Regions from separate parts of the Streptomyces sp. NPDC046303 genome, predicted to be linked through region 3. Evidence: riboswitches for the same ligand, from Rfam matches in the RefSeq annotation. Region 3 holds a riboswitch; each other region holds the start of a gene.
What was found. A riboswitch is a leader RNA that binds a small molecule or an ion and turns the genes downstream of it on or off. The one in region 3 is predicted to bind cyclic di-AMP.
Positions count from the first base shown of each region.

Region 1: it holds a riboswitch for cyclic di-AMP, as region 3 does, so the genes downstream of both, ACZ6I1_RS05205 (transglycosylase family protein) here and ACZ6I1_RS10460 (M23 family metallopeptidase) in region 3, are expected to answer to the same signal.
Region 2: it holds a riboswitch for cyclic di-AMP, as region 3 does, so the genes downstream of both, ACZ6I1_RS14955 (M23 family metallopeptidase) here and ACZ6I1_RS10460 (M23 family metallopeptidase) in region 3, are expected to answer to the same signal.

Region 1 covers NZ_JBVJFA010000004.1:17,675-26,973, forward strand. The annotation lists gene ACZ6I1_RS05195 (FtsB family cell division protein) at 1-386, opposite strand, end outside; gene eno (phosphopyruvate hydratase) at 492-1,787, opposite strand; gene ACZ6I1_RS05205 (transglycosylase family protein) at 2,074-2,775, opposite strand; cyclic di-AMP (ydaO/yuaA leader) riboswitch at 2,779-2,950, opposite strand; gene ACZ6I1_RS05210 (LysM peptidoglycan-binding domain-containing protein) at 3,227-4,273, opposite strand; gene ACZ6I1_RS05215 (cytochrome P450 family protein) at 4,377-5,675, opposite strand; gene ACZ6I1_RS05220 (globin domain-containing protein) at 5,798-7,009, shown strand; gene ACZ6I1_RS05225 (nucleoside triphosphate pyrophosphohydrolase) at 7,074-8,075, opposite strand; gene ACZ6I1_RS05230 (SurA N-terminal domain-containing protein) at 8,104-8,727, opposite strand; gene ACZ6I1_RS05235 (YfhO family protein) at 8,905-9,299, shown strand, end outside.
Region 2 covers NZ_JBVJFA010000012.1:90,554-99,852, forward strand. The annotation lists gene ACZ6I1_RS14940 (bifunctional acetate--CoA ligase family protein/GNAT family N-acetyltransferase) at 1-1,416, opposite strand, end outside; gene ACZ6I1_RS14945 (HPr family phosphocarrier protein) at 1,601-1,882, shown strand; gene ACZ6I1_RS14950 (GntR family transcriptional regulator) at 2,147-2,824, opposite strand; gene ACZ6I1_RS14955 (M23 family metallopeptidase) at 3,026-3,823, opposite strand; cyclic di-AMP (ydaO/yuaA leader) riboswitch at 3,836-3,995, opposite strand; gene ACZ6I1_RS14960 (M16 family metallopeptidase) at 4,202-5,569, opposite strand; gene ACZ6I1_RS14965 (M16 family metallopeptidase) at 5,590-6,939, opposite strand; gene ACZ6I1_RS14970 (DNA gyrase/topoisomerase IV subunit A) at 7,133-9,299, shown strand, end outside.
Region 3 covers NZ_JBVJFA010000008.1:23,544-32,842, forward strand. The annotation lists gene ACZ6I1_RS10440 (roadblock/LC7 domain-containing protein) at 1-187, opposite strand, end outside; gene ACZ6I1_RS10445 (sensor histidine kinase) at 223-2,538, opposite strand; gene ACZ6I1_RS10450 (MBL fold metallo-hydrolase) at 2,839-4,047, opposite strand; gene ACZ6I1_RS10455 (SGNH/GDSL hydrolase family protein) at 4,158-4,943, opposite strand; gene ACZ6I1_RS10460 (M23 family metallopeptidase) at 5,107-6,081, opposite strand; cyclic di-AMP (ydaO/yuaA leader) riboswitch at 6,084-6,259, opposite strand; gene ACZ6I1_RS10465 (tyrosine-protein phosphatase) at 6,575-7,366, shown strand; gene ACZ6I1_RS10470 (aspartate aminotransferase family protein) at 7,458-8,876, opposite strand; gene hpnH (adenosyl-hopene transferase HpnH) at 8,873-9,299, opposite strand, start outside.

The DNA of each region.
Region 1 (9,299 bases), on a different contig from region 3:
GCCCCGGGGTCGGTCATGATGTAGCCGATCTCCCCCGGGCGCAGGAAGTGCAGGTGCTTGCGCGCCTGCTGCTCGGCGTAGGCGTCGTCCTGCCAGCGGGCCTTCTCGTCGCGGAGCCGCTCCAGGCGCTCCCGCGCGGCGGCTGCGGCCCGCTGCTGCTCCGCGATCTCCGAACGCTGGGAGACGTACTGGCGCATCGGATACGCGAGGGCGACGACCAGGGTACAGAGGACGAGCACCAGCAGCGCGGCCCTGCCGGTCAGCCGGCTGCGGCGGACCTGGCGGCGCGACTGCGAGCGGTAGACGTGGGCGGCGGTCCGCTCGCCGAGCTGCTTGAGCCTGGTCGCGGTGGAGAAGGTGGAGAACCGATCCCGGTTCCCGGCCATTGGTCCGCCTCCCCTGTGTACGCACTACGCAATACGTCCCCGCACACGGTACGGGACCGAGTGCGGGGACGTACGGAGGCAGAGCGTGATTAGCCCTTGCCGCGCTTACTGGTTCGCCGGGCGAAACCGCGGGAAGGCGCTGCGGCCCGCGTACACCGCGGCGTCGTCGAGGATCTCCTCGATGCGCAGCAGCTGGTTGTACTTGGCGACGCGGTCCGAACGGGCCGGGGCGCCGGTCTTGATCTGACCGCAGTTCACGGCGACGGCGAGGTCGGCGATGGTGACGTCCTCGGTCTCACCGGAGCGGTGCGACATCATGCACTTGAAGCCGTTGCGCTGGGCCATCTCGACGGCGTCGAGGGTCTCGGTCAGCGAACCGATCTGGTTCACCTTCACGAGCAGGGCGTTCGCGGAGCCCTCCTCGATGCCGCGGGCCAGGCGCTCGGGGTTGGTGACGAACAGGTCGTCGCCGACGATCTGGACCTTGGCGCCCAGGCGGTCGGTGATGGTCTTCCAGCCGGCCCAGTCGTCCTCGAACAGCGGGTCCTCGATGGAGACGAGCGGGTACGCCTCGACGAGCTCGGCGTAGTAGTCGGTCATCTCGGCGGCCGAGCGGGACTGGCCCTCGAACTCGTACTTGCCGTCCTTGTAGAACTCGGACGCGGCGACGTCGAGGGCGAGCGCGATGTCCTTGCCCGGGGTGTAGCCGGCCTGCTTGATGGCCTCGATGATGAGGTCGAGCGCGGCGCGGTTGGACTCCAGGTTCGGGGCGAAGCCGCCCTCGTCACCGAGACCGGTGGACAGGCCCTTGGTGTGCAGGACCTTCTTGAGGGTGTGGTAGACCTCGGCGCCCCAGCGCAGCGCCTCGGAGAAGGACTCCGCACCGATCGGGGCGATCATGAACTCCTGGATGTCCACGTTGGAGTCGGCGTGCGACCCACCGTTGAGGATGTTCATCATCGGAACGGGCAGCAGGTGCGCGTTCGGGCCGCCGAGGTAGCGGAAGAGCGGGAGGTCCGAGGCCTCGGACGCGGCGTGCGCGACGGCGAGGGACACGCCGAGGATGGCGTTGGCGCCGAGCGAGCCCTTGTTGTCGGTGGCGTCCAGGTCGAACATGGCCTGGTCGATCAGGCGCTGCTCGGTGGCGTCGTAGCCGACGAGCTCCGGGCCGATCTGCTCGATGACGGCGAGGACGGCCTTCTCGACACCCTTGCCGAAGTAACGGTTGGGGTCACCGTCACGGAGCTCGATGGCCTCGAAGGCACCGGTGGAGGCGCCGGACGGAACTGCAGCACGGCCGGTGCTGCCATCGTCGAGGCCCACCTCGACCTCGACCGTGGGGTTGCCTCGGGAGTCCAGGATTTCCCGGGCTACGACGACGTCGATGGACGGCACGAGCATCTCCTTCTGGGATGTGACGCTGGGTGTGCGGTGGCATCAGGCCGTGGGATGGCCTTGCCGCCTAGAGCCTAACCGGATCCGGGTGCTCGACCAGCCGACCGCCCGGGTCCTGGGACGAAAAAGGGACCGAATACCCCTCTTCCGGGACATAGGGCTCCGGATCCGAGCGGTCCGATCCGCACGGCCGTGTCCGCGCACACGCCGCCGCCCGGCGCGTGGGGGGAGACGCGCCGGGCGGTGGGGAGGGTGCGTGCCGCGGGAGCTGCCGCGGCTATTGCCGCGGTGTTCAGCTGAGCTTCAGCTTCTGACCCGGGAAGATCAGGTCGGCGTCCGAGACGATGTCCTTGTTCAGCTCGAACAGCTTCTCCCAGCCGCCCTGGACGCCGTTGGCCTCGGCGATGGTGCCCAGGGTGTCACCGGACTTGACCTCGTACGAGCCGTTGCCGGTCTTCGGGGCCGGGGCCTCGGAGCGCTCGGAACGGGTGGTCGGAGCCTCGGAGCGCTTCGTCTCCTTCTTCGGCTCGGTCTTCTTCGGCTGGGTCTTCTTGGGCTCGGTCTTCTTCTCGGGCTTCGGGGCGGTCTCGGTCGAGCCGCCGCCGGTGTAGGAGGAGTTCGACAGGCCCTTGCCGCAGTGCGGCCAGGCGCCCTTGCCCTGGCCCTTGAGGACCTTCTCCGCGACGGCTATCTGCTGGGCCTTGGAGGCCTGGTTGGCCTGCGCGGCGTACGCCTTGCCGCCGTACGCGGCCCACGTGGAGGACGAGAACTGCAGGCCGCCGTAGTAGCCGTTGCCCGTGTTGATGGCCCAGTTGCCACCGGACTCGCACTGCGCGACCTTGTCCCACTCGGAAGCGGTGGCGGCGCTGGCGGTGCCCGCGGCCATCAGGGGGGCGGCGACGGCCACACCGGCGACACCGGCGAGCGTGACGAGGCGGGCGGTGCGCTCGATGGCGGTACCGCGGCGGTGCTTGCCCTTGCCGGAAAGCAGCATGGAGATTCTCCTCACCGACGCCTGCGAGGTGAGCTGTCGGGTTCGGGCGAGTGAGTTGCCCGGCCGTGCGTCCAGCGCACGTCTTGACCCCTAGCCGGTGGCGTGACCGTCTCTCAACGGCCGCTCCCGGCACCTACCTTGGTTCCCCCGCTCCTGCCTTCGGCGCTTGACGCGACGACTGTTCCCCCCGTCCGCCGGCAGGATTCGGCGATGCGGTCGAAGGAGCTCGCGGTGGCGAGCGATTCAGAAGGTAGACAGGTCCCTCCCCGATGTTCAACGAGCCCCATCGGGGAGAAACAGGCCCTACTTGCGCTCTTCGTACGGGTGTTTGCGCAGGTGAGGGCGGGGTTTGCGGAAGCTCCCGGGCGGGACACGCCAGTTGACCGGAAGAGACACATGTCTCACTTGCAGGAAACGGACAATCAACTCTTTACGGCCGCCCGAAGTGCCCTTATTCGGCGGTTAGATCCAGGTTCTGTCCGGGCTTGATCAGATCGGCGTCTCCGCCGATGACCTGCTCATTGGCCTTGTAGAGCGCGTTCCAGCCGCCCTTGAGTCCGTTGGCGTCCGCGATGGCGGCCAGGCTGTCGCCCGATTTGACCGTGTAGGTGGGCTCGGACGGGGTATCAGATGCGGCCGGCACCTCGACGGCCGGCGCACCGCGGTGCTTGCCGCTGCCGTCGGGGGCCGTCGCGGGCGGCGCGGTGGAGTCGGCCGGGGCGCCCGGGGTCGCCGGGGCCGTCGGGTCCGCCGGTGCCGTCGGGTCCGCCGGGACCACGGGGGCGCCCGGGGTCACCGGGGGCAGGCCGGGGGCGACCGGCGGCGCGGTGGTCTCGCCGGGCTGGACGGGGGTGGTCGGCGCGGTCGGGTCCACCGGGGCCGGAGCGGTGGAGGGGGCGTCCGGGGAGGGCATGACGGGCAGTCCGAGGGAGGGCGCCAGCGGGCCGTCGGGGAGCGCGTACGACGGGGTGCCGGAGGGGCTCGGCGCGGGGTGCGTCGGAGCACCGAAGTCCGTGGGCGCCTTGCCGGGGCCGGTGGTGGGCACGGTGTCGTCCGGGCGGGAGGGCGCGGTCGGGGTCACGGAGCCGCCGGGCAGGCCGGGGTCGACCTCGGCGGCGGCGCCCTGTCCGTCCAGCCCGGCCGAAGCCGCGCACAGCGGCCAGGCCTGCGGGCCCTGGGAGGCCAGTACGCGCTCGGCCACGGCGATCTGCTGGGAACGGCTCGCCAGGTCGGCCCGCTCGGCGAAGTCGAGGCCGCCCGCGTTCTTCCACTGCTCCTGGGTGAACTGCAGGCCGCCGTACTGGCCGCTGCCGAAGTTCGCACTCCAGGCGCCACCGCTCTCGCACTCGGCGACCTTGTCCCACGTGGACGTGTCGGCCGCACTGGCGTTGGTGGCGGCGAGCAGCGGCAGGGCCAGCGCGGAGCCGGTGACTCCGGCGGTGACGACTATCGCGGGCACCTGACGGGGCCGTCTGTGGCGGCCGTTCCCGGAACGCATGAGGCTGCACCTTTCGCATAACGGCTGGGTAACGGCAGAACCTAGCGGCCTTCGAACGGTTGTCACAACTCCGGTCGGCGGCTGACTTCCGGTCAGTTGTGCTTCAGACGTTTCGGGGTGTGAAGCGCACGGGAAGGGTGCGCAGGCCACGCATGATCAGTCCGCCGCGCCAGCGCAGCTCCGCGGGCGGAACAGCCAGTTCCAGATCTGGCAGACGCGTGAGCAAAGTCGCAAGCGCCGTCTGTCCTTCAAGTCGCGCGAGCGGAGCGCCCAGACAGTAGTGGATGCCGTGGCCGTACCCGAGGTGCTGGTTGTCCGTCCGGGACAGGTCGAGGGTGTCCGGCTCGGCGAACCGCCCGGGGTCGCGGTCGGCGGCCGCGAGGACGACCAGGACCGGATCCCCGGCCGCTACCGACTGCCCGCCGAGGGTGAGCGGCTCGGTGGCGAACCGCCACGTGGCCAGCTCCACCGGGCCGTCGTAGCGCAGCAGTTCCTCGACGCCGGTCTCCAGCAGAGCGCTCTCGCCGGCCGCGAGCGAGGCCTGGAGGCGCTCGCGCTCGCCGGGGTTCATGAAGAGGGAGTGGACGCCGTTGCCGATGAGGTTCACGGTGGTTTCGAAACCGGCGAAAAGCAGGATGAAAGCCATGGCCGTCGCCTCGGCCTCCGTCAAGTGGTCTCCGTGGTCGCTTGCCCGGATCAGATCGGAAATGAGGTCATTGCCCAGATCATCCCGCTTGCGGTGGATGAGCTCTCCGAGATAGGTCCGCATCTGCTTCACGGAACGGGCGACGCCGCCGCGCGGACCCCCGCCGTGCCGGATCATCATCCCGGCCCAGTCGCGGAAGTCGTCCTGGTCCTCTCGCGGTACGCCGAGCATCTCGCAGATGGCGTAGATGGGGAGCGGGAAGGCGAACTCGTGGATGAGGTCCGCCTCCCCCCTCCCCGCGAACCCATCGATGAGGTGGTCGGTCAGCTCCTGCACCCGCGGGGTGAACTCGGCGACCCTGCGCGGGGTGAACGCCTTCGACACCAGCCGCCGCAGCCGGGTGTGGTCCGGCGGGTCGATGTTGAGCAGGTGGGTCATCAGCTCCGCCTTGCGCTCGCCCGGGATCCCGGTCTTGCCCTTGGCGTGGGCGGGCTCGGCGTGGTGCGCCGGATTCTTGCTGAGCCGCTGGTCGGCGAGGGCCTGGCGGGCGTCGGCGTACCGGGTGACCAGCCAGGCCTCGACTCCGCTGGGGAGCTTGGTGCGGTGCACCGGGGAGTGCTCGCGCAGCCAGGCGTAGGCCGGATAGGGATCGGTCGCGAACTCCCAGTCGAACAGGGTCGGTCCCCCGCCCGAAGGGGAGGCCGAGGAGGAGGCCGAGGGAGTGTCTGCGGAGGCTGCGGGGGTCTGCTCGTGCACTCGATGACCGTATCCCGGCCGCCGGCCCCCATCCCATATGGGGTGCTTCGTCGCGGCTGTCCGTAGATCCGCCGTCGCTTGACCTCGACTTCCCCGACATTCCTACTTTCGGTTTTGTGGATGTGAGGATCTTGAAAAGCAGCTTCGCGGTGGTGGAGAGACGGGCCGAGCACGCGGTCAAGTTCTTCTACTCCCACCTCTTCTGGCACAACCCCACCGTCCGTGAACTCTTCCCGGCCTCCTTCGAGGACATGGAACGGCAGCGGGACCGGCTCTTCGCCGCGCTCACCCACGTGATCGCCCACCTGGAGGACGACAGCCTCGTCCCCTATCTCCGCGACCTGGGCCGCGACCACCGCAAGTTCCGGGCCGGGCCCGAGCACTACGCGGCCGTGGGCACCAGCCTGCTCGCCGCCCTCGCCGAGACCTCCGGCGAGGCCTGGACCCCTCGGGTGGAGAAGGCCTGGGCGGAGGCGTACCAGGTGATCGCCGACACGATGCTGGCCGGCGCCGCCGCGAGCACGGACCCGCCGTGGTGGGACGCCGAGGTCGTGCGCCACCTCCAGTACGGGCAGGACATCGGCGTGCTGACCCTGCGGCCGCACGCACCCTTCCCCTATCTGCCCGGCCAGTACGCGAGCGTCAGCAGCGAGCGCGTCCCGACGACCTGGCGCACGTACTCCCTCGGCAACGCCCCCCGCCCCGACGGCACGCTGGACCTGCACGTCAGCCGCATCGAGCGGGGGCGGCTGAGCACCGCGCTGGTCCGCGACGTGCAGCCGGGCGAGAGGCTGCGGCTCGGTGCGGCGGGCGGGCAGCTGACCTTCCGGCGCGCGGACCGCCCGGCCAGCCTGATCGCCGCCGGCACCGGCTGGGCCCCGATGCGGGCCATCGTGGAGGACCTCGCGGAGCGCCCTCCCGACCAGGACGTACGGCTCTTCGTGGTCGCGCGGGACGCCGCGCACCTGTACGACCGCCCGCTCATCGACGCGTACGCCGACGCCTGCCCCTGGCTCGCCGTCACCTACATCACGCCGGCGCCCGGGCAGCACCGCAACGAGGCCACCGGCCGGCTGGCCACCGCGCTCGGCACCCGGGGGCTGTGGCCGGAGCAGGACGTCTACCTCAGCGGACCGCCGCTGTTCGTCGAGGAGACCGCCCTCCTGCTGGAGGAGCTGGGCGCCGACCCGGGCCGGATCTTCCACGACGAGGTACCCGCCGCCGGAAGGGGCCACGGCCCGAACGGCCGCCCGCTGGGCTTCGGCGAGTGGTTCCTGAACCGCCCCTCGCCGCACTGGCACAACCCCGCGGGCCGCTCGCCGCGGGACTGCTGAGCCCCCGCAGCGGATTCTCTACGGCCGGGGTCCGGGGTGCTGCCGGGGGTACCAGGGCCGCGCCCTAACCGCCGAGGCCCTCCGCGGCCCGGATCGCGTCCCGGTAGACGCGGGCCGCCGCACGCAGCGCGGTCTCGGGGTCGATCCCCGCCGCCTCGGCGCGTGCCGCCAGCTCCAGCAGCTCGTACCCGATGCCCTCGCCCCGGGGCAGTTCCACGGGCACACCGCCCGTACGGACCCGCCCGGCGAGCTTGGCCGCGAGCGCGAGCCCCGGCTGGCCCAGCGGAATCCCGTCCGTGACGGACTCCCGGCGCTTCTCGGCCGCCTTGGTGCGCTGCCAGTGCGCGCTGACCTCTTCCGGGGTCTCGGCCTTCTCGTCACCGAAGACGTGCGGGTGCCGGTGGATCAGCTTCTCGACGAGGGTCCCGGCCACGTCGTCGATGGAGAACGCCTCCTCGTGGTCCTCGGCGATCCGGGCGTGGAACACCACCTGGAGCAGGACGTCCCCGAGCTCCTCGCGCAGCTCCTCCCGGTCCCCGGCCTCGATGGCCTCGACCAGTTCGTACGCCTCCTCGATCGCGTACTTGGCCAGGCCCCGGTGGGTCTGCCGGGAGGTCCACGGGCACTCGCGCCGTACCCGGTCCATCACCTGGACCAGGTCGAGCAGGCGGGCGCCCGGCAGGTCGTAGGAGCCGGGCAGCAGTTCCAGGTCGGGCATGGCGACCCGGCCCGAGCCCGCCAGGCGGGCCAGCCCGTCGGTGAGCCGCTGGTCGCCCTCGCCGCTCAGAAGCACCACGACCGTGCCGCCGCCGGCGCAGGCCCCGACCAGCTCCTGTGCGTCCGGGCGCTCGTGGAGCACCTCGACGCCCGCCTCCCGCAGGTACGGGAGCTGCGGGTGGCCGGGGTCGGCGCACAGCACCCGGTCCGCGGCGTGCAGCGTCCGCCACGCGGGCCAGGACAGCACGCCGGGGGCGACCCGGTGGCTGGTGGTCAGCAGGACGATGCGGCCGGTCGCCTCGGCGGCGGGCTCGGCCGTGGTGGATTCGGAGGGGTCGTGGTCGGTCACCCTCCGAACCTACCTCCGCGGGCGGGCCTCAGGCTCCGGCGGGGGCCTGCTCGGGCCGGGTCCGCTGGGTGATCCAGGGGGTCTGCCCGACGCCGAGCTTGATCTGCTGGACGTCGAAGGACCCGTAGCGCGGGTTGACCTCGATGCGCAGGGCCTTCGCGGCGGTCCGGGCGGGCTCCTCCAGCTTCCCGTTGCCGTACTTGGCGGTCAGCTTGGTCAGCAGGACCCGGTCCCGCAGGAAGCGGTCGACCTGGCCGGGGGCCATGGCGCCCTTCTGCAGCAGCAGCGCCTCGAACTGCTCGGCCCCCTGGTTCTCCTCGACGTACGCCTTGCGCTCGTCCTGGATCTCCTTGGCGGAGACGGAGATCCCGGCGGTCGTGGCCATCTTGTCGATGATGCGGCTCTGGAGCATCGAGTCGAGCTTCTGACGCTCCAGGTTGGGGGTGCTCGCGATGAGCTCGGCGGCGGCCTGCCCGGTGCGGTTCTGGGCGGCGCGCACCTCGCTCACCTGGGCCTGGAGGGCGGAGGTGGTGATCCGTTCACCGCCGACGACGGCCGCGGTACCGGGGCGCGCCTGCCCCGAGCAGGCGGACAGCAGGGGAGCCGCCAGCAGCAGGGCGGTGGAGACGGAGAGCGCAGTGCGACGGTGCAAAGGAGCCTCCAGGGCCGGGAGATTGTGCGTCGGTGCACAAGGGCCGTGCGGTGATCGATGGTATGCAGTCAGGATGGTCCGAGCCACTGGTTCGACCAACGATTCCCGGGGTGTTGGGGTGCGCGTTCACCCTCCGGCCATCCCGCGGCCCCCCGGCGGTGCCACAGTCGGCGCACCATGTCGACACCGCACCGCTCGCCGCGACGCCTGAGCCTGACCGCCTCCGCGCTCGCCGCCGTGCTCACGGTGGTGGCCGTGGCCGCCGGGGACGCCGTCGCCCGCGTCTTCCCGTACGGCCCGCGCCACCGCAGCATCAACGACCTCGGCAACCAGTTCGTCCCCTTCCACGCGCACCTGTGGGACCTCCTGCACGGCCGCGCGGAGGGCGGGCTGCTGTTCAACTGGCAGTCCGGATACGGCACGAGCTTCCTGCCGGACCTGGGCACCTATCTGGCCAGCCCCTTCGCGGTGCTGGTCGCCCTGTTCCCGCGCGCGGACATAGACCTCGCGGTGTACGTGGTCACGGTGCTCAAGACGGCGGCCGCGGCGGCGGCCATGACCTGGCTGCTGCG
Region 2 (9,299 bases), on a different contig from region 3:
CCGCAGCAGGTCGGAGACGGTGGCGTCCGGCAGCCTGGTGTCCGGGACCACGTGTCCGGCGGGGGTGTGGCGGCCGCCCTTGGCGACGACCACCGGCTTGACGGCTGCCGTCCGCCGGGCGAGGCGGGTGAACTTGCGCGGGTTGCCCAGGGTTTCCAGGTAGAGCAGCGCGACGTCGGTGGCCTCGTCGTCGTACCAGTACTGGAGGATGTCGTTGCCGGAGACGTCGGCGCGGTTGCCGGCGGAGACGAAGGAGGACAGTCCCTCGCCGCGGCGCAGCAGGGCGGAGAGCAGGGCGATGCCGATCGCCCCGGACTGCGTGAACAGGCCCGTCCGGCCGCGCATAGGCATCGGCGCCGGCGTCAGCGAGGCGTTGAGTTCCACCTCCGGCGCGGTGTTGATCACCCCGTAGGCGTTCGGGCCGATCAGCCGCATCCCGTACGAGCGGACCTGGCGCACGAGTTCGCGCTGGCGGGCGAGTCCGGCCGGGCCACTCTCCCCGTACCCGGCGGAGAGCACCACGAGCCCCTGCACCCCGTGTTCGCCGCAGGCCGCGACCACCTCGGGGACGCGGTCCGCCGGAACCGCGATCACCGCCAGGTCGACGGGTGCGCCGATGGCCTCGATCGTGCGGTAGGCCCGTACGCCGTCGAGCAGGTCGCGCGTGACCTCCTCGTTGACGGCGTAGAGGTGGCCGTGGAAGCCGCTGTCGCGCAGGTTGCGCAGGGTGGCGGCGCCCACGCCGGCGCCGGAGCGGCTGACTCCGATCACCGCGACCGATCCGGGGGCGAGCAGCCGCTGTACCGAGCGGGCCTCGGCGCGCTGTTCGCGGGCGCGCTGGACGGCGAGGGATTCGGCGGTCGGTTCGAGGTCGAGGGTGAGGTGGACGGAGCCGTCCTCGAAGCTGCGCTTCTGCTGGTAGCCGACGTCCGTGAACACCTTGATCATTTTGGTGTTGGCGGGCAGCACCTCGGCGGCGAACCGGCGGATGCCGCGCTCCCGGGCCACCGCGCCGATGTGTTCGAGGAGGGCGGAGGCCACCCCGCGGCCCTGGTGGGCGTCCTGGACCAGGAAGGCGACCTCGGCCTCGTCGGAGGGACCGGAGGCGGGCCGTCCGTCGGCGCCGATGCGGTCGTAGCGGACCGTGCCGATGAACTCCCCGCCGATGGTCGCCGCGAGGCCGACCCGGTCCACGTAGTCGTGGTGCGTGAACCGGTGCACGTCGCGGTCGGAGAGCCGGGGGTAAGGGGCGAAGAAGCGGTAGTACTTCGACTCGTCCGAGACCTGCTCGTAAAAACTGACCAGTCGGCCCGCGTCGGCGGGGGTGATGGGCCTGATCCGGGCGGTGCCGCCGTCGCGCAGGACGACGTCCGCCTCCCAGTGGGCCGGGTACGAGGGGTCCGACTCGGTGGTCATGGGCCTACCTTACGGCCGGAAACCGCCTGGCAGCGTGCGCGCGGCGCATCGGGCACACTGGGGCAAAACGATGCAAGCTGGGGAAGGTCGAACGGCGGAGGATCCGGACCGAAGGCCGGTCGGAGCATTCCGGGCGTCGTGAGAGACTGGTCTAGACAACCGTTAGCACCTGAAGGGCATCACCATGGCAGAGCGCCGCGTCAACGTCGGCTGGGCCGAGGGCCTGCACGCTCGTCCCGCCTCGATCTTCGTCCGTGCGACGACCGCCTCCGGCGTCCCGGTGACCATCGCCAAGGCCGGTGGCGACCCCGTCAACGCCGCTTCCATGCTGGCGGTTCTGGGCCTGGGCGCCCAGGGCGGCGAGGAGATCGTCCTCGCGTCCGACGCCGAAGGCGCCGAGGTGGCGCTGGACCGCCTCGCGAAGCTGGTCGCCGAGGGGCTCGAGGAGCTCCCCGAGACCGTCTGACCCTTCGGGTTCGACACCTCCGTCGACCGTCACACCGCAGCGACCCACACGGTCCGCTCGGCCCGCACGCGAAAGCCGCGGCCCCCGCCATCCGGGGCGCCGCGGCTTTCGCGTGGACGCACGTCTACGCACATGTACGCGGGTGAATTCGACGCCTCGGGAATTCGGCGCACAATTCAGCCCGCCGGGGCCGAACCGATCACGAAAAAGGGCGGCAGCGGCGCACGAATACCGCTCCTTCCGTCCCTTTGTATACGGGCCCTGTTAATGACGGCCGCTCGGCATGTTTACGGCAGGTTGCGAAGTGCTCACGGCCACCCGCACCCGCAGCCGGTGCGCGCCCGCCGCCCGGTCGGCGTGGAGGGCCGCCAGCGTCCGCGCCCGCTCCGCGTCCCCCCGCGCCACCGCGTCCACGATCGCCCCGTGCTCCGCCCAGGAGTCCACCGGCCGGGCCGGCGCCTCCACCACGTACATCCACGCCAGCTTGTGCCGCATCTGCGTGAGCAGCGCGATCAGGCCCGGGCTCCCGGAGGCCTGCGCGAGCGTCTCGTGAAACCAGCCGCCCAGGGAGCGCAAGTCCTCGCCCTGGCCCCGCCTGGCCCGCTCCTGACCCAGCCTGACCAGCCCGCGGAGCACTTTCAGGTGGGCCTCGGTGCGCCGCCGGGCCGCCCTGGCGGCCGCCAGGGGCTCCAGCAGCATCCGCACCTCGAGGAGGTCGGCGGCCTCCTGCTCGGTCGGCTCGGCCACACAGGCGCCCGCGTGGCGCCGGGTGGTCACGAACCCCTCGGACTCCAGGGTCCGCAGCGCCTCGCGCACGGGGACCCGCGACACTCCGTACCGGCGGGCCAGCACCTCCTCGGTCAGCCTGCCGCCCGGCTCGAAGACCCCGGAGACGATGTCGTCGCGGATCGCTGTGCATACCGCGTGCGCGGGAATACGCAAGACCGGACCTCCGCTATTTCCGATATTCAACCGCCATGCCAATGCCGCGCACATCAAAGCCGCGCATGCGCGTGCTGCGACTCTATTGCAACACACGATAATTTCCGAGAGCGGCCGGAAATGACAAACATGTTTCCGGTGGAGCAGCACGAAGGCCCCGGCTCGGGGAGCCGGGGCCTTCGGTGAAGCGCTGGGGTGCGGTCAGAGGCTGACGCCGTGCGAGCGCAGGTACGCGATCGGGTCGATGTCCGAGCCGTAGTCGGCACCGGTGCGAGCCTCGAAGTGCAGGTGCGGGCCGCTGGAGTTGCCCGTGGAGCCCGAGAGGCCGATCTGCTGGCCCGGGGTGACCTGCTGGCCGACGGAGACGCTCAGCGAGGACAGGTGCCCGTACTGGGTGTACGTACCGTCGTTGTGCTTGATCACGACGTTGTTGCCGTAGGCGCCGCCCCAGCCGGCCTCGACCACGACGCCGACGCCCACCGCGCGGACAGAGGTGCCGGAGGCGGCGTGGAAGTCGATGCCCGTGTGGCTGCCGGAGGACCACATGCCGCCGCCCGCCTTGTACTGCGTGCTGACGTACGAGCTGTCGAGCGGGGAGACGAAGGTGTTGAGGCGCTTGCGCTCCTCCTCGCGGGCGGCGCGCTCGGCGGCCTCGCGCTCCGCCTTCGCCTTGGCCTCGGCGAGGCGCTTGGCCTCGGCGGCCCGCTGCTTCGCGTCGGCCTCGGCCTGCGCCTTGGCGGCGGCGTGCTCGGCGGCACGCCGCTGGGACGCGGCCTGGTCCTCGATGTCGCCCGCGAGATCGTCGGAGACGACGACCGCGCCGAGCGCGTTGTCCGGGGCGGAGTGGGTGTTGCCGTTGTCCGCGGCGAAGGCCGGGGCGGCGAGGGAGCCGACGACACCAGTGGTGGCGAGGGCCGCTATGCCGGCGTAGCCGGCGGTCTTGCGGCTCAGACGACTGGAACCACGGTGCTTACCGGCGGCACGACTGCCAAACGCCATGAAGGGGCTGATCCTTTCCTTCCCTCTCGCCTACCGGGTTAGCTGACGGGTTCGGAGCAGGAAGGTCTCCTACGGACCTCCTCTTGCGAGGCGGTCCGATTCACCCCAGGGACTGATGTGGGCCCCCGGCTCCCCAGGCTCGCGCCTGACGGGGACTCGGCGATCGCTGCCCGGTGCCGCGGATGCGGCGGGTACAACTGACGGACAGCACGGGTGACGCTAGGCGGATCATCAGTCAATCGCCAAACAGACACGCCCTTTTGTTGCGTACGCCACACCACATAAAAGCAACCTCTCCACTAAACGGACAAAAGGGGCCCCGGCGGACAAGCCCGCCGAGGCCCCTCGCCGTGCGGCCGTTCGGCCGCACGGAGGCCGTCAGTTGGTGACGACGCTCACCGGTCCGATCCCCAAGGCCCGCACCGGCTCCTCGATCTGCGCCGCGTCACCCACCAGCACGGTGACCAGGCGGTCCGCCGGGAAGGCCTTCACGACCGCCGAAGTCGCCTCCACCGTGCCGGTTTCGGCGAGCTGCGCGTACAACTGCGCCTGGTAGTCGTCCGGGAGCTCCTGCTCGACCTGGTCGGCCAGGGTGCCCGCGACGGAGGCCGCCGTCTCGAACTTCAGCGGGGCCACGCCCACCAAGTTCTGCACCGCCACGTCCCGTTCGGTCTCGGTCAGGCCGCCCTCCGCCAGCGTGCGCAGCACCTTCCAGAGGTCGTCGAGCGCCGGGGCGGTGTTCGGGGTGTCCACCGAGCCGCTGATGGCCAGCATCGAGGCTCCCCTGCCGTCGGCGGTGGAGCGCAGCACCTGGCCGAAGGCGCGCACGCCGTAGGTGTACCCCTTCTCCTCGCGCAGCACCTTGTCCAGGCGGGAGGTCAGGGTGCCGCCCAGGCAGTACGTGCCGAGCACCTGGGCCGCCCAGACCCGGTCGTGCCGGTCCGGTCCGATCCGGCCGATCAGCAGCTGCGTCTGGACGGCGCCGGGCCGGTCCACGATGACCACGCGGCCCGTGTCGTCGGCGGTCACCGGAGGCACCGGGAGCGGCTCGGCGGTGTCGCCCGTCCACGTGCCCAGGGTGTCCGCGAGGACCGCGTCCAGGTCGATGCCGGTCAGGTCGCCGACGACCACCGCGGTGGCGGTGGCGGGGCGTACGTGGGCCTCGTAGAAGGCGCGTACGGCCGCGGAGTCGATCCGGGCGACCGTCTCCTCGGTGCCCTGGCGCGGGCGGGACATGCGCAGGGTGGCCGGAAAGAGCTCCTTGGAGAGCTGCTTGGCGGCGCGGCGCTGCGGGTTGGCCAGCTCGTGCGGGATCTCGTCGAGCCGGTTGCGCACCAGCCGGTCGACCTCGGCGTCGGCGAAGGCCGGCGCGCGCAGGGCCTCGGCGAGCAGGCCGAGGGCCTTGGGCAGCCGGGAGGCCGGGACCTCCAGGGAGACGCGCAGGCCCGGGTGGTCGGCGTGCGCGTCGAGGGTGGCGCCGCAGCGCTCCAGCTCGGCCGCGAACTCCTCGGCGGAGTGCTTGTCGGTGCCCTCGGACAGGGCGCGGGCCATGATCGTCGCCACGCCGTCCAGGCCCTCGGGCTCGGCGTCCAGCGGGGCGGCGAGGTTGACCTCGACCGCGATCACCTGCTGTCCCGGGCGGTGGCAGCGCAGCAGGGTCAGGCCGTTGGACAGCACCGAGCGGTCGGGGGCCGGGAAGGCCCACGGCTGCGGTTCCCCGGCCTGCGGGCGCGGGTGGAAGGTCATCGTGACGGCTGCGGTGTCGCTCACTGCTCCGCCCCCTCGTTCTCGTCGTCGTTCTCGGCGGACTCGTCGGAGCCGGCCAGCGGCTCGTAGACCAGCACCGCGCGGTTGTCCGGGCGCAGCCGGGCCGCGGCCACGGCCTGCACCTCCTCGGCGGTCACGTCGAGGACGCGCTGCACGGCGGTCAGGGCCAGCTGCGGGTCGCCGAAGAGCACCGCGAAGCGGCACAGCTCGTCGGCCCGGCCCGCGACCGTGCTCAGCCGGTCCAGCCACTCGCGCTCGAGCTGCGCCTGGGCGCGCTCCATCTCCTCGGCCGTCGGGCCCTCGGCGGCGAACCGCGCGAGCTCCTCGTCCACGGCCGCCTCGATGTCGGGGACCTCGACCCCGCCGGAGGTCTTGACGTCCAGCCAGCCCAGCGAGGGCGCCCCGGCCAGCCGCAGCATGCCGAACCCGGCCGCGACGGCCGTCTGGTCGCGGCGCACCAGGCGGTTGTGGAGCCGCGAGGACTCGCCGCCGCCCAGCACGGTCAGCGCCACGTCCGCGGCGTCGCACTCGCGGGTGCCGTCGTGCGGGAGCCGGTAGGCGGCCATCAGCGCACGCGCCGGGACCTCCTCGACGACCTCCTCGCGCAGCTCGCGGCCGATGACCTCGGGCAGCGAACCGTCCCGGGGCGGCTGCTTGCCGTCGTGCGAGGGGATGGTGCCGAAGTACTTCTCGACCCAGGCGAGCGTGCGCTGCGGGTCGATGTCGCCGACGATCGACAGCACCGCGTTGTTGGGTGCGTAGTACGTACGGAAGAAGGTGCGCGCGTCCTCCAGGGAGGCGGCGTCCAGATCGGCCATGGAGCCGATCGGCGTGTGGTGGTACGGGTGGCCCTCGGGGTAGGCGAGGGCGGTCAGCTTCTCGAACGCGGTGCCGTACGGGACGTTGTCGTACCGCTGGCGGCGCTCGTTCTTGACGACGTCGCGCTGGTTCTCCATGGACTCCTCGTCCAGGGCAGCCAGCAGCGAACCCATCCGGTCCGCCTCCAGCCACAGCGCGAGCTCCAGCTGGTGGGTCGGCATCGTCTCGAAGTAGTTGGTGCGCTCGAAGCTGGTGGTGCCGTTGAGGGAGCCTCCGGCCCCCTGGACCAGCTCGAAGTGCCCGTTGCCCGGTACGTTCGCCGAGCCCTGGAACATCAGGTGCTCGAAGAGGTGAGCCAGGCCGGTACGCCCCTTGACTTCGTGACGCGAGCCGACGTCGTACCAGAGGCAGACCGCGGCGACCGGGGTCAGGTGGTCCTCGGAGAGCACCACGCGCAGGCCGTTGGCCAGCCGGTGCTCGGTCGCTGTCAGGCCGCCGGAGCCGGCCTGGGCTGTGGCCGTGTGACCCATGGGCATGTGGTCCCTTCGATACGCGATGCAGAGATTTCCGTCAGACCTGCCACTGTATGCAAGCGCGTCGACGACCGGATAAGTTCCCGGGTCACCCCCCGGGGTCGGAGTCCGGGTTGTCGGTGCCTCGGGCCACAATGGTCCGCGTCAGACCCCCCAGCACACTCATTCTTGGTTAAGGAGCCGCGCAGCGATGGCCCGCCGCAGCACGAAGACCCCGCCGCCGGAGGATTTCGAGGAGAAGATCCTCGACATCGACGTCGTCGACGAAATGCAGGGCTCCTTCCTCGAGTACGCGTACTCGGTGATCTACTCCCGTGCCCTGCCCGACGCCCGCGACGGCATGAAGCCGGTGCACCGCCGCATCGTGTACCAGATGAACGAGATGGGTCTGCGCCCCGACCGCGGCTACGTGAAGTGCGCCCGTGTCGTCGGCGAGGTCATGGGCAAGCTCCACCCCCACGGCGACGCGTCGATCTACGACGCCCTCGTGCGCATGGCCCAGCCCTTCTCGATGCGGCTTCCGCTGGTCGACGGCCACGGCAACTTCGGTTCCCTCGGCAACGACGACCCGCCGGCCGCGATGCGTTACACCGAGTGCAAGATGGCCGACGCCACGTCACTGATGACGGAGTCGATCGACGAGGACACCGTCGACTTCACCGCCAACTACGACGGCCAGGAGCGGGAGCCCGTCGCACTGCCCGCCGCCTACCCGAACCTGCTGGTCAACGGCGCGTCCGGGATCGCGGTCGGCATGGCCACGAACATGCCCCCGCACAACCTCGGCGAGGTCATCGCGGCCGCCCGCCACCTGATCCGCTACCCGCACGCGGACCTGGAGGCGCTGATGCGCTTCGTCCCGGGTCCCGACCTGCCCACCGGCGGCCGGATCGTCGGCCTCTCGGGGATCAAGGACGCGTACGAGAACGGCCGCGGCACCTTCAAGATCCGCGCGACGGTGGCGGTGGAGAACGTGACGGCGCGCCGCAAGGGCCTGGTCGTCACAGAACTGCCCTTCACGGTCGGCCCCGAGAAGGTCATCGCGAAGATCAAGGACCTGGTCGGCTCGAAGAAGCTCCAGGGCATCGCGGACGTCAAGGACCTCACCGACCGCTCGCACGGCCTGCGCCTGGTCATCGAGATCAAGAACGGCTTCCACCCGGAGGCCGTGCTCGAGCAGCTGTACAAGCTGACGCCGATGGAGGAGTCCTTCGGCATCAACAACGTGGCCCTCGTCGACGGGCAGCCCCTCACGCTCGGCCTCAAGGAGCTGCTGGAGGTCTACCTCGACCACCGCTTCGAGGTCGTCCGGCGGCGCAGCGAGTTCCGCCGCGGCAAGCGCCGCGACCGTCTGCACCTGGTCGAGGGCCTGCTGGTGGCGCTCCTCGACATCGACGAGGTGATCCGCCTCATCCGGGACAGCGACAACTCCGCCCAGGCCAAGGAACGCCTCATCGAGCACTTCTCGCTGAGCGAGATCCAGACCCAGTACATCCTGGACACGCCGCTGCGCCGGCTCACCCGCTTCGACCGCATCGAGCTGGAGTCCGAGCGCGACCGGCTGACCGGCGAGATCGACGAGCTGACCGGGATCCTGGACTCCGACACCGAGCTGCGCAAGCTGGTCTCCTCGGAACTGGCGGCGGTCGCCAAGAAGTTCGGCACCGAGCGCCGCACGGTCCTGCTGGAGTCGGCGGGCACGGCGGTCGGGGCGGTCCCGCTGGAGGTCGCGGACGACCCCTGCCGCGTGCTGCTGTCCTCCACGGGCCTGCTGGCGCGCACCGTGACCGGCGAGGCGCTGCCCGAGGAGGAGGGCGGCCCCCGCGCCAAGCACGACCTGATCGTCTCGCAGGTCGCCGCGACCGCCCGCGCCGACGTGGGCGCGGTCACCTCGTACGGGCGGCTGCTGCGGTTGTCGGTGATCGACCTGCCGCAGCTGCCGGACACGCACTCCGCGCCGAACCTGGCGGGCGGGGCCCCGGTCTCGGAGTTCCTCTCCGGACTGGAGGCGGACGAGAAGCTGATCTGTCTGACCTCGCTGGACGAGGCCTCGCAGGGCCTGGCCCTGGGCACCGAGCAGGGCGTGGTCAAGCGCGTCGTCCCCGACTACCCGGCCAACAAGGACGAGCTGGAGGTCATCACCCTCAAGGAGGGCGACCGGATCGTCGGCGCGGTCGAGCTGCGCACGGGCGAGGAGGACCTGGTCTTCCTCACCGACGACGCCCAGCTGCTGCGCTACCCGGCCTCGCAGGTGCGCCCGCAGGGTCGCCCGGCGGGCGGGATGGCGGGCATCAAGCTGTCCGAGAACGCCAAGGTGATCCACTTCTCGGCCGTCGACCCGGCCCGGGACGCGATGG
Region 3 (9,299 bases):
GCCCGGAGGCCAGCGCCGCCATGTGGTCGGCGCTGTCCGCGTCCAGGCCATGCACGCAGGTCACAAGGCCGTCGGCGGTGAGCAGTACGGCGCTGCGGGTGTACGGAACGCGCTGCACCAGGCCGCTGAGCAGCCAGTCGAGGTCCGAGAGCCGGCTGCCGGTCTTCGTCGCCACTTCGCCGCCCATGGGGGTGTGCTCCTTGCTGAGGTGAGGGGTCGGGGTCATACCTGGTTCTCCGACTGGGCGAGGCCGTAGCCCCGTTGGAAGGCGGCCATCAGGCCGGGGTCGTGTACGGGCGGCTCGGGATCCGCGGCCCGCCGCGGGGCGGGTGCCTCCCGCAGCTGGGGCGCGAGATGCTGCTGAGCCCGCCGCCGGGGCAGCGGTGGCCGCCGTTCCGCTGCCGCGGGCCCCTCGGGTACGGCCTGGGGGCTGCCGGTCCCGGCCGGGGCCGGGGCTGCCGATACGGGCGCCTGCCCGGGCTCGGCCCACGGCCCGGGCAGGGCTACGGCCCCGGCCTGAGCCCCGGTCCCGGCCGGGGCCGGGGCTGCCGGTACGGGCACCTGCCCGGGCTCGGCCCACCGCCCGGGCCGGGCTTCGGCCCCGGCCGAAGTGCCGGTCCCGGCGGGGGCCGGGGCGGGCGGTACGGGCGCCTGCCCGGGCTCGGCCCACGGCCCGGGCAGGGCTACGGCCCCGGCCGAAGTGCCGGTCCCGGCGGGGGCCGGGGCGGGCGGTACGGGCGGGTGCCACGGTTCCGGCACGGCCTGCCCGGGCTGCACTCCGCCCCCGGCCGGGGCTCCGGGGACCGGCTCGGGCCCTGACCCGGGCCATGGCCCGGGCTCGTCCCCGGACCGGGGCACGGGCACGTGCACGGCCGTACTCGCCGACCGTTGTCGGGGCCCGGCGACGGCTTCGGCGCCCGGCACGTGACCGGGCTCCGACCCACGCTCCGACGCATACTCGGCGAGACCCGACGCAGCAGCCCCGGGACCGGGCCCGGTCGCAGGCCCGTTCCCGGAGTCGAGCCCGAGACCCGACGCAGCGCCGGGACCCGGCCCGGCCAGGACCACCGGCCCGTCCCCCGGAACGGCCCCCGGCCCGCTCGCAGGCCCACCGCCGGGCCCAAGCCCCTGCCCGGGCGCGGGCCCCGCCGGCGGCGTCGGTTCGCCCCCCGGCCACGGCTCCGCCGCACGCGCCCGCTCCGCCTCCGGCAGCAGGTCGCGCGGTTGCGGGCGCGGCGGGGTCACGCGGACCGGCTCCAGCGGCGGCGGCATCGGGGCCGCGCGCCCGGTGCCCCAGGAGGTGGCCCGGGAGCCGCCCGCCGCATCCGCGGCGCCCGGCGCCTCCGCGCCCAGCAGCTCCTGCGGCAGGACCAGTACGGCGAGCATCCCGCCGTAGATGTTGGACTTGAGTTCCACCGCGATCCCGTGCCGCCGCGCCAGCGCCGAGACGACGAACAGCCCGATCCGCCCGTCCGCGAGCAGGTTCCGGACGCTGATCTGGTCGGGGTCGCCGAGCAGGGCGTTCATCCGGTGCTGTTCCTCCGCCGGCATGCCCAGACCGCGGTCCTCCACTTCGACCGCGATCCCTGCGGTGACCCGTTCGGCGCGCAGCACCACGTCCGTGTCGGGGGCGGAGAACACCGTGGCGTTCTCGACCAGCTCGGCCAGCAGGTGCACCACGTCGGCGACGGCATGGCCGCGCACGCTGCCGCCCGCCGGCGGGACGACCTTGACCCGCGTGTACTGCTCGACCTCCGCGACGGAGGAGCGGAGCACCTCGCTCAGGTCGATGGGCCGCGTCCACTGGCGCCGCGAGGCCGCGCCGCCGAGGACGGCGAGGTTCTCCGCGTGGCGGCGGATGCGCGTGGCGAGGTGGTCGACGTGGAAGAGCTCCTTGAGCAGGTCCGGGTCCTCGACCGTGTCCTCCAGCTCGTCCAGCAGCGAGATCTCGCGGTGGACGAGGGACTGCAGGCGCCGCGCGAGGTTGACGAAAACCTCGACCTTCCGCTCGCTGTCGGACGGGGTGGCCGGTCCCGCCAGCCGTACCAGCGTCGCGTGGGCCTGTTCCCGTGCCCCGCGCAGCTCCTGGGACAGCAGCCAGAACTCGTCCACCCCCGCCGGGTCGACGCCGGCCGGCGGCCCGGTCGGGCCGCCCCGCACCGGGCGGGGCGGGACCTCGCCGCGCTCCAGCCGCTCGGCGGCGCCCCGCAGTTCCTGGCGCCCGCGCACGCTGGAGCGGCGCAGCGCCTCGCACCGGTCCCGTACGGCCTTGGCGGCGCGCTGCGCGCCGAGCAGCGCCGCGGCGAGGGCTCCGACGACGAGGAGGGCGCAGCCGGTGAGCACGGGCCAGAGCCGGCCGTCCCGGTCCCCGGCTCCCCCGCCGAGCTGGAGCGTGAAGATGACCGCGGCGGCGCCGCTGAGCCCGGCTGCGAGCGTGGGCAGGACGGCGGCGCGGACCAGCTGGGGGCGTATCTGCCGGCCCGGCCCCGTGACGGCGTGTCTCGACGGGGCGTGGCGGGCGGCGCGGAGTCCGGACATCGGCGTCCTCGGTACGTGGGGCCCGGCCCCCAGCGATCCCGGGGCCCGGTGTTGATCACCGGATACCCACGCTAGACCGCACCCTCCCGCCCCGGACGCCCAGTTGGGGAAGTTCGCCGGGGTGCTTCCCGCTCCCGGTGGAGCGCTCGTACAGCCGCCCGAATCCCCCGGGTCGCCTTCCGGCGGGGAGCACGCCGAGCGCGCGCCCGCCGAGTGCCGGGGCGCCGCCCCCGTCGCCCCGCACCGGTCGGGCCTTCGGTCGGGCTTTCGGTCCGTCCGCCGGTGGGGGGTGTCCCTCCGTCAGGACCCGACGGCCTCCGGCTTCTCGCGGATCACGCCCGCCGCCCGGCCCGCGGTCACCGCCGCGACGGACACTTCGGGCGCGCCGTGGCCGCCCGCCACGAACGGCCGCCACCAGGGCTGGTCCGGAACACCCTCGGCGCCCGGCTCGAACGGCTGGCCCGGGATCGGCAGCGCGATCGCGGCTCCGGCCCCCTCCGCCGCGGTGAGGGTTCCCTCGCCCGGCTCGTTCCACGAGTGGGGGGCCAGGTTGAAGGTGCCCCAGTGGATCGGCAGCATCGTGCCGTGCGGCGTGCCGCCCTGGAGGTCGAGGTGGGCGCGCATGCCCTCTTCGGGCGTCATGTGGATGTCGGGCCAGTACTCCGAGTACGCGCCGATCTGGATCATCGTGGCGTCGAAGGGCCCGTGCTCTGCGCCGATCTCCGTGAAGCCGGGAAAGTAGCCGGTGTCCCCGCTGTGGTAGATCCGGTGCTCGTCCCCGGCGACCACCCAGGAGGCCCACAGCGTGTGCTGCTGGTTGCGCAGGCCCCGGCCGCAGAAGTGCCGGGCGGGCGTCGCGGTGAGCGTGAGCCCGGCGATCTTGGTGCTCTCGTTCCAGTCCAGCTCGCGCAGCCGGTCGGCCGGCACGCCCCAGCGCTCCAGGTGGGCGCCGACGCCCAGCGGGACGGCGAACACCGTGTCCGTACCGGCCAGCTCCTTGATCGTCGGCAGGTCGAGGTGGTCGTAGTGGTCGTGCGAGATCACCACGACGTCGACCGGGCCCAGCGAGGCCAGCGGCACGGGCACGGGGTGCAGCCGCTTGGGCCCGACGAAGGGGAAGGGCGAGCACCGCTCGCCCCACACCGGGTCGAACAGCACGCGTCGCCCGTCGATCTCCGCGAGCACGCTGGAGTGGCCCATCCAGGTGATCCGCAGTCCGGTGGCGGGTGGCTTGGCCAGCTCCGCGAGGGTCGTCGGGTACACGGGTACCGGCGCGCCGGGGGTGCGCCGTGCCCGCTGCTCCCGGTTGAAGTAGATCTTGGCGAACTCCGTCATCGACCCCGAGGGCCTGGTCCGGGCTCCGAGCGGGTTCTGGAAGACGCCGTCGGCGAAGTTCGGCGAGCGGTGGATCCGGGCCAGCCGCTCGCCGGACGGGTCCGCGCCGAAGGCTTCGGGCCGCAGGGCACGCAGCCGGGGACGCAGGGGACGCGGGGGACGGGAGCCGGTCAAGGCGCCTCCTGGGAGGATGGGGTCGGGACGGTCGTCGGTCTACGACCTTCCAACGCACGGACACCCCCGAGGATTCCGCTTACGGCCCCCGTCCCCGTCTGCGGCTCGCCCTACAGCGGGAGGAGGTCCGGCCGCTTCGCCTCGACGTGGTCCCCGGAGGACTGGCCGCGCAGCCGCCGTCCGATCCAGGGCACCAGGTGCTCGCGGGCCCACTGGATGTTGTCCCGGGTCACGTCCACCGAGCCGCGCGGCCGCTGCGGCGGCCACGGCTGGTCGGGGTCGGCGGGCACCTCCAGGCCGAGCACCTGCGCCGCGCGCAGCGCCACCCGCGTGTGCCCCTCGGGCGACAGGTGCAGCCGGTCGGCGTCCCAGGCCCGCCGGTCCTGCACGGACTTCAGCGACCAGAGGTCGAGCACCGGGCACTCGTAGCGGTCGGCGATGGCGCGCACGTGGGCGCTGTACGTCGCCACCTTGCCCCGGAGGTGCTTGAGGACCGGCACGCCCCGGGTGTCGAAGCCGGTGGTGATCATGACCAGGCCGACGGCCCCGGTGAGGTCGGCGACGGCGGCCTCGAACCGCTCCGCCACGTCGTCGGGGTCGGTGCCGGGCCGGATGATGTCGTTGCCCCCGGCGCAGAAGGTCACGAGGTCCGGCGCGAGCTCCTTGGCCCGCGGGACCTGCTCGGCCACGATCTGGTCGAGGAGCCGGCCGCGCACGGCCAGGTTCGCGTACCGGAAGTCGTGTTCGTCACGCTGGTCGGCCAGGAGCACGGCGAGCCGGTCCGCCCAGCCGAGATAAGAATCCCCGGGTCCCGGGTCCCCCACGCCCTCGGTGAAGCTGTCCCCGATCGCCGCGTACGAGCCGATGGTCTTGAGTGTCGTCGTCGTCGCTGCCACAAAGCGACATCCTTCACCCGCGCACACGACCTACGCCAACGTAAGCAGGGGTTGACGGACCGTGATCTATACCACGCGAGGGATAAGGAATAAGTACACGCCAGGCCGGGACCCCCCTCGGGCCCCGGCCTGACGTGTGTTCGTGCTCCGACGGCCGCTGCCGTCAGATGGTGACGCCCTTCGAGCGGAGGTAGTTCACCGGGCTGATGTCCGAGCCGTAGGACTGGGTCGTGCGGATCTCGAAGTGGAGGTGCGGGCCGGTCGAGTTGCCGGTCGAGCCGGAGAGGCCGACGCGCTGGCCGGCGGTGACGCTCTGGCCCACCGAGACGGACAGCGAGGAGAGGTGGGCGTACTGGGAGTAGTTGCCGTCCGCGTGCCTGATGATGACCTCGTTGCCGTACGCGCCGGCCCAGCCGGCCGAGACCACGGTGCCCGCGCCGATGGCCTTGACGGTGGTGCCGGAGCTGGCGATGAAGTCGACGCCGGTGTGGTAGCCCGAGGACCACATGGCGCCCGCGACCTTGTACTGGGTGGATATCCCGCCGCTCACCGGGGCGACGAATCCGGCGCCGGAGGGGGCCTGCGCCGCGGTGGACGAGCCGCTGCCGCTGCCACTGCCACTCGGCTTCTGCTTCGGCTGCGGGGCGGGGGCCGGGGCGTCCTGCTCGCCGGAGGAGCCCTCGCCGGCGGAGGCAGAACCGGTCGAGGACCGCTCGGCCGGAGCCGGAGCCGGGGCCGGGGCCTGGGCCGTCTTGGCCTTCGCGCCGAGGGTCAGCTTCAGACCCGGGTGGATCAGGGAGGGGTCGCTGCCGACGGCCTCGCGGTTGTCGGCGTAGAGCCGCTGCCAGCCGCCGTCGAGGTGGCGCTCCGCGGCGATCTTGGAGAGGTAGTCGCCGGGCACGACCGTGTAGACGGTCGGCGCGGCCTCCACGGCGGCGGGCGCGGCCTGGAGCGCGAGCGGGAGCTGCGGGGCGACGGCGGGGGCCAGGGCCGGGGCGGCGGCCGGAGCGGTGGCCGCGTTGGCGCCGGCAGCACCCATCAGGGGCAGCGCGAGAGCCGCACCACCGGTGCCGGCGACGGCGAGACCGCGGGAAAGCGAACGGGACTTCGGACGGCGGTGCTTACCCTTTGCAGGCATGGCGAATTCCTCTCCGTCGCCTGCGAGGTGAGCTGTCGGGTTCGGACTGGAGATGTCCGGCCGCACATGAACGGAACATGTACGGCTTCACCCCTAGCCGTTCCGGAGAAAGATCCGGAACAGCGGCTTACCTGGTTCCCCCGCTCCTGCCGCGCGCGTGAATAGTCGGGTGCGGTTTCCGGGAGGCGGCAGGATTAGGCGGTCCACCCGGATCGATCGCGAAGGTAATCGAGTCCGGGCGTACGGAACAAGCCATGAATTCCCCAAAGGAATCACCGGGATGAGGGACCGACGGAATTCCGGTCACCCTCCGTCTATTCCACACCGTCAACAACCGCCCCGGCCGGGCCATTCGACTTTCGCGATCAGGCACTCACGGTCACCGTATGATCTGGCTCACGGGGCCGCGTCCGATCTCGCCGCCGGATATGGCAAGTTGGAGCCAACCAGCTCAATTCGGACAGATGTCCCACCATGAACCGGAGGAGTTCCTTTGACCCAGCGGATACAGGAGCCGGAACTGTCCGGAGTGCGCAATTTCCGCGATGTGGGCGGATTGCCGACTTCTGACGGGCGACAGGTCAGGCCGGGACGACTGTTCCGAAGCGGACATCTGGCACATGCCACCGAAACCGATGCAGAGTTCCTCGCATCGCTCGGGCTCCACACCATCTTCGACTTCCGCAACGTCGCCGACCACGCCCTGGAGGGGCCGGACGTCGAGCTGCCCGGCGTACGGAACGTCAACATCCCGCTCTCGGACCCGGCCGACGGCCGGGAGTTCTGGAAGATGGTCCGCGACGGCGGGCTGGACCAGCTCCGCTCGGTGCTGGGCGAGGGCAAGGGCGCGGCCCGGATGGCGCAGTCGTACCGCACGATCATCCGGCACCGCACCGCCGAGCACGGGCGGGTGGTGCGCGCCCTCGCCGAGGACAGCGTCCCCGCCCTGCTGCACTGCGCGGCCGGCAAGGACCGGGCAGGCCTGTCGATCGCCGTCGTCCTGCTGGCGCTGGGCGTGGAGCGCGAGGCGATCGTGGCGGACTACCTGGAGTCGAACGCTCCGCACCGCCGCTACCGGGTCCACCGCAGCAGCCAGGCGCAGGAGGCGCGGTCGCCCGAGGTGATGGAGCTCCTCGCCCCGCTCTTCGACGCCCGTGCCGAGTACCTGACCGCGGCCTTCGACACCATCGACGAGACCTGGGGCGGAGCGGACCGCTACCTGGCGCAGGGCCTCGGGCTCACCCCCCAGGCCCTCGACCGCCTCCGCGGGCAGCTGCTCGACTGAGGGCCCGTGCCGGAGGGGTGCGTCCGAAGCACCCCTCCGGCCCGCCGGCACGCACGCCCCGGCAGGGCAGCGGCAGGGCTCCGGCAGGCCGTCACCGGTTGCCGACGGCCTGCTTCACCAGGGTCCTGCCGAACTCCCACATGAGCCCCGAGCCGCCGTGCGCCTCGTCCATGACCTCGCGGAAGGCGCCGACGAACCGGTCGACGTCCCGCTCGTCCACGACCAGCGGCGGAATGAGCTTGATCACTTCCAGGTGGTCTCCGGACACCTGGGTGAGGATCCGGTGCTTCTGCAGCAGCGGCACCACGACCATCTGCGCGAACAGCCCCTTGCGGGCCGCCTGGAGCATGGCCCACCGGCTGCGCAGCCCGAGCGAGGACGGCCGGCCGAACTCGATGCCGATCATCAGCCCGCGCCCCCGCACCTCGTGCAGCAGCTCGTACTCGTCCACCAGGGCCGCGAGCCGCCCGCGCAGCAGATCGCCCATGGCCCGGGCGCGCGCGACGAGCCGCTCGTCCTCCATGACCGACAGCACGGCCAGCCCGGCCGCCATCGCCTGGGCGTTGGAGCCGAAGCTCGCGGAGTGCACGAGGACCCGGTCCATGGACGAGTAGACCTTCTTGAAGATCCAGTCCTTGCCGAGGGTCGCACCGACCGGCACGTAGCCGCCCGAGAGCGCCTTGGCCACGCACACCAGGTCGGGCTCCACGCCCGGCTCGTGCTGGTACGCGTAGAAGTCCCCGGTGCGCCCCAGGCCGGTCTGCACCTCGTCCGCGATCAGCAGCGCCTTGTGGCGGCGCAGCAGGTCCTGCGCGGCGAGCAGGAAACCGGGCGGGGCGGCGAGCACCCCCTTGCCCTGGATCGGCTCGACGACGAAGCCGGCCACGTCCCCCTTGCGGAGCTCGCGCTCCAGGGCGCCCAGGTCCCCCAGCGCGATCTTCGTGTCGGGGAGCAGCGGCGCGAAGCCGTCCCGGAAGCCGCCCTCCCCGTTCACCGAGAGCGATCCGGCCGTGAGCCCGTGGAAGGCGTGGTCGCAGTAGAGGACCCTGGGCCGCCCGGTGGCGTACCGGGCGAACTTCAGGGCCGTCTCCACCGCCTCGGTGCCGCTGTTGCCGAAGTAGACCCGGTCGAGGTGCGGGCTGTACGAGAGCAGCTTCTCGGCCAGCAGCCCGGGCAGCGGCTGGCAGTCGAAGCGGGTGAGGTCGGCGAGCTGGGCGTCCAGGACGTCGTGCAGGGCGCGGCGGACCACCGGGTGGTGCCGGCCCAGGCCCATCACGCCGAACCCGGCGAGCATGTCGAGGTAGTCGTTGCCGTCGGCGTCCCAGAAGTGGGCGCCCTCGGCCCGCTGGTAGACCTTGTCGAAGCCGATGGTGTGCAGCATCCGGGGCAGTTGGTGGTTGAGGTGCCTGGAGTGCAGCTCGTACCGCTCCCCGCCGCGCTCGGCCAGCAGGGCGCCGAGGTCGAAGCCCTTGCCCCGGCCGCCCTCCTCCCGCGGCTGCGTCGCGGTCACGCCGGTCCTCGTGAGGCTTCCCGGTTCCCGCCGATCGTCTCCCGGGCCGCCCGCAGGGACTCCTTGAGGGAGCCCATGGTGGCGAGGACGGCGGTGGGCTCGTACCCGCAGTGCGCCATGCAGTTCGCGCAGCGCGGGTCCTTGCCGCGGCCGTACTTGCTCCAGTCGGTGTCGTTGATGAGCTCCCGGTACGTCGGCACGTAGCCGTCGCTCATCAGGTAGCAGGGGCGCTGCCAGCCGAAGAGGGAGTAATTCGGAATGGCCCAGGCCGTGCAGGGGAAATCGGCCTTTCCTTCCAGGAAGTCCAGGAAGAGCGGCGAGTGGTTGAGCCGCCAGCGCCTGCGGTTGCCGCCCGCGAATGCCTTCCTGAAGAGTTCGCGGGTCTGTTCGACGCCCAGGAAGTGCTCCTGGTCGGGGGCCTTT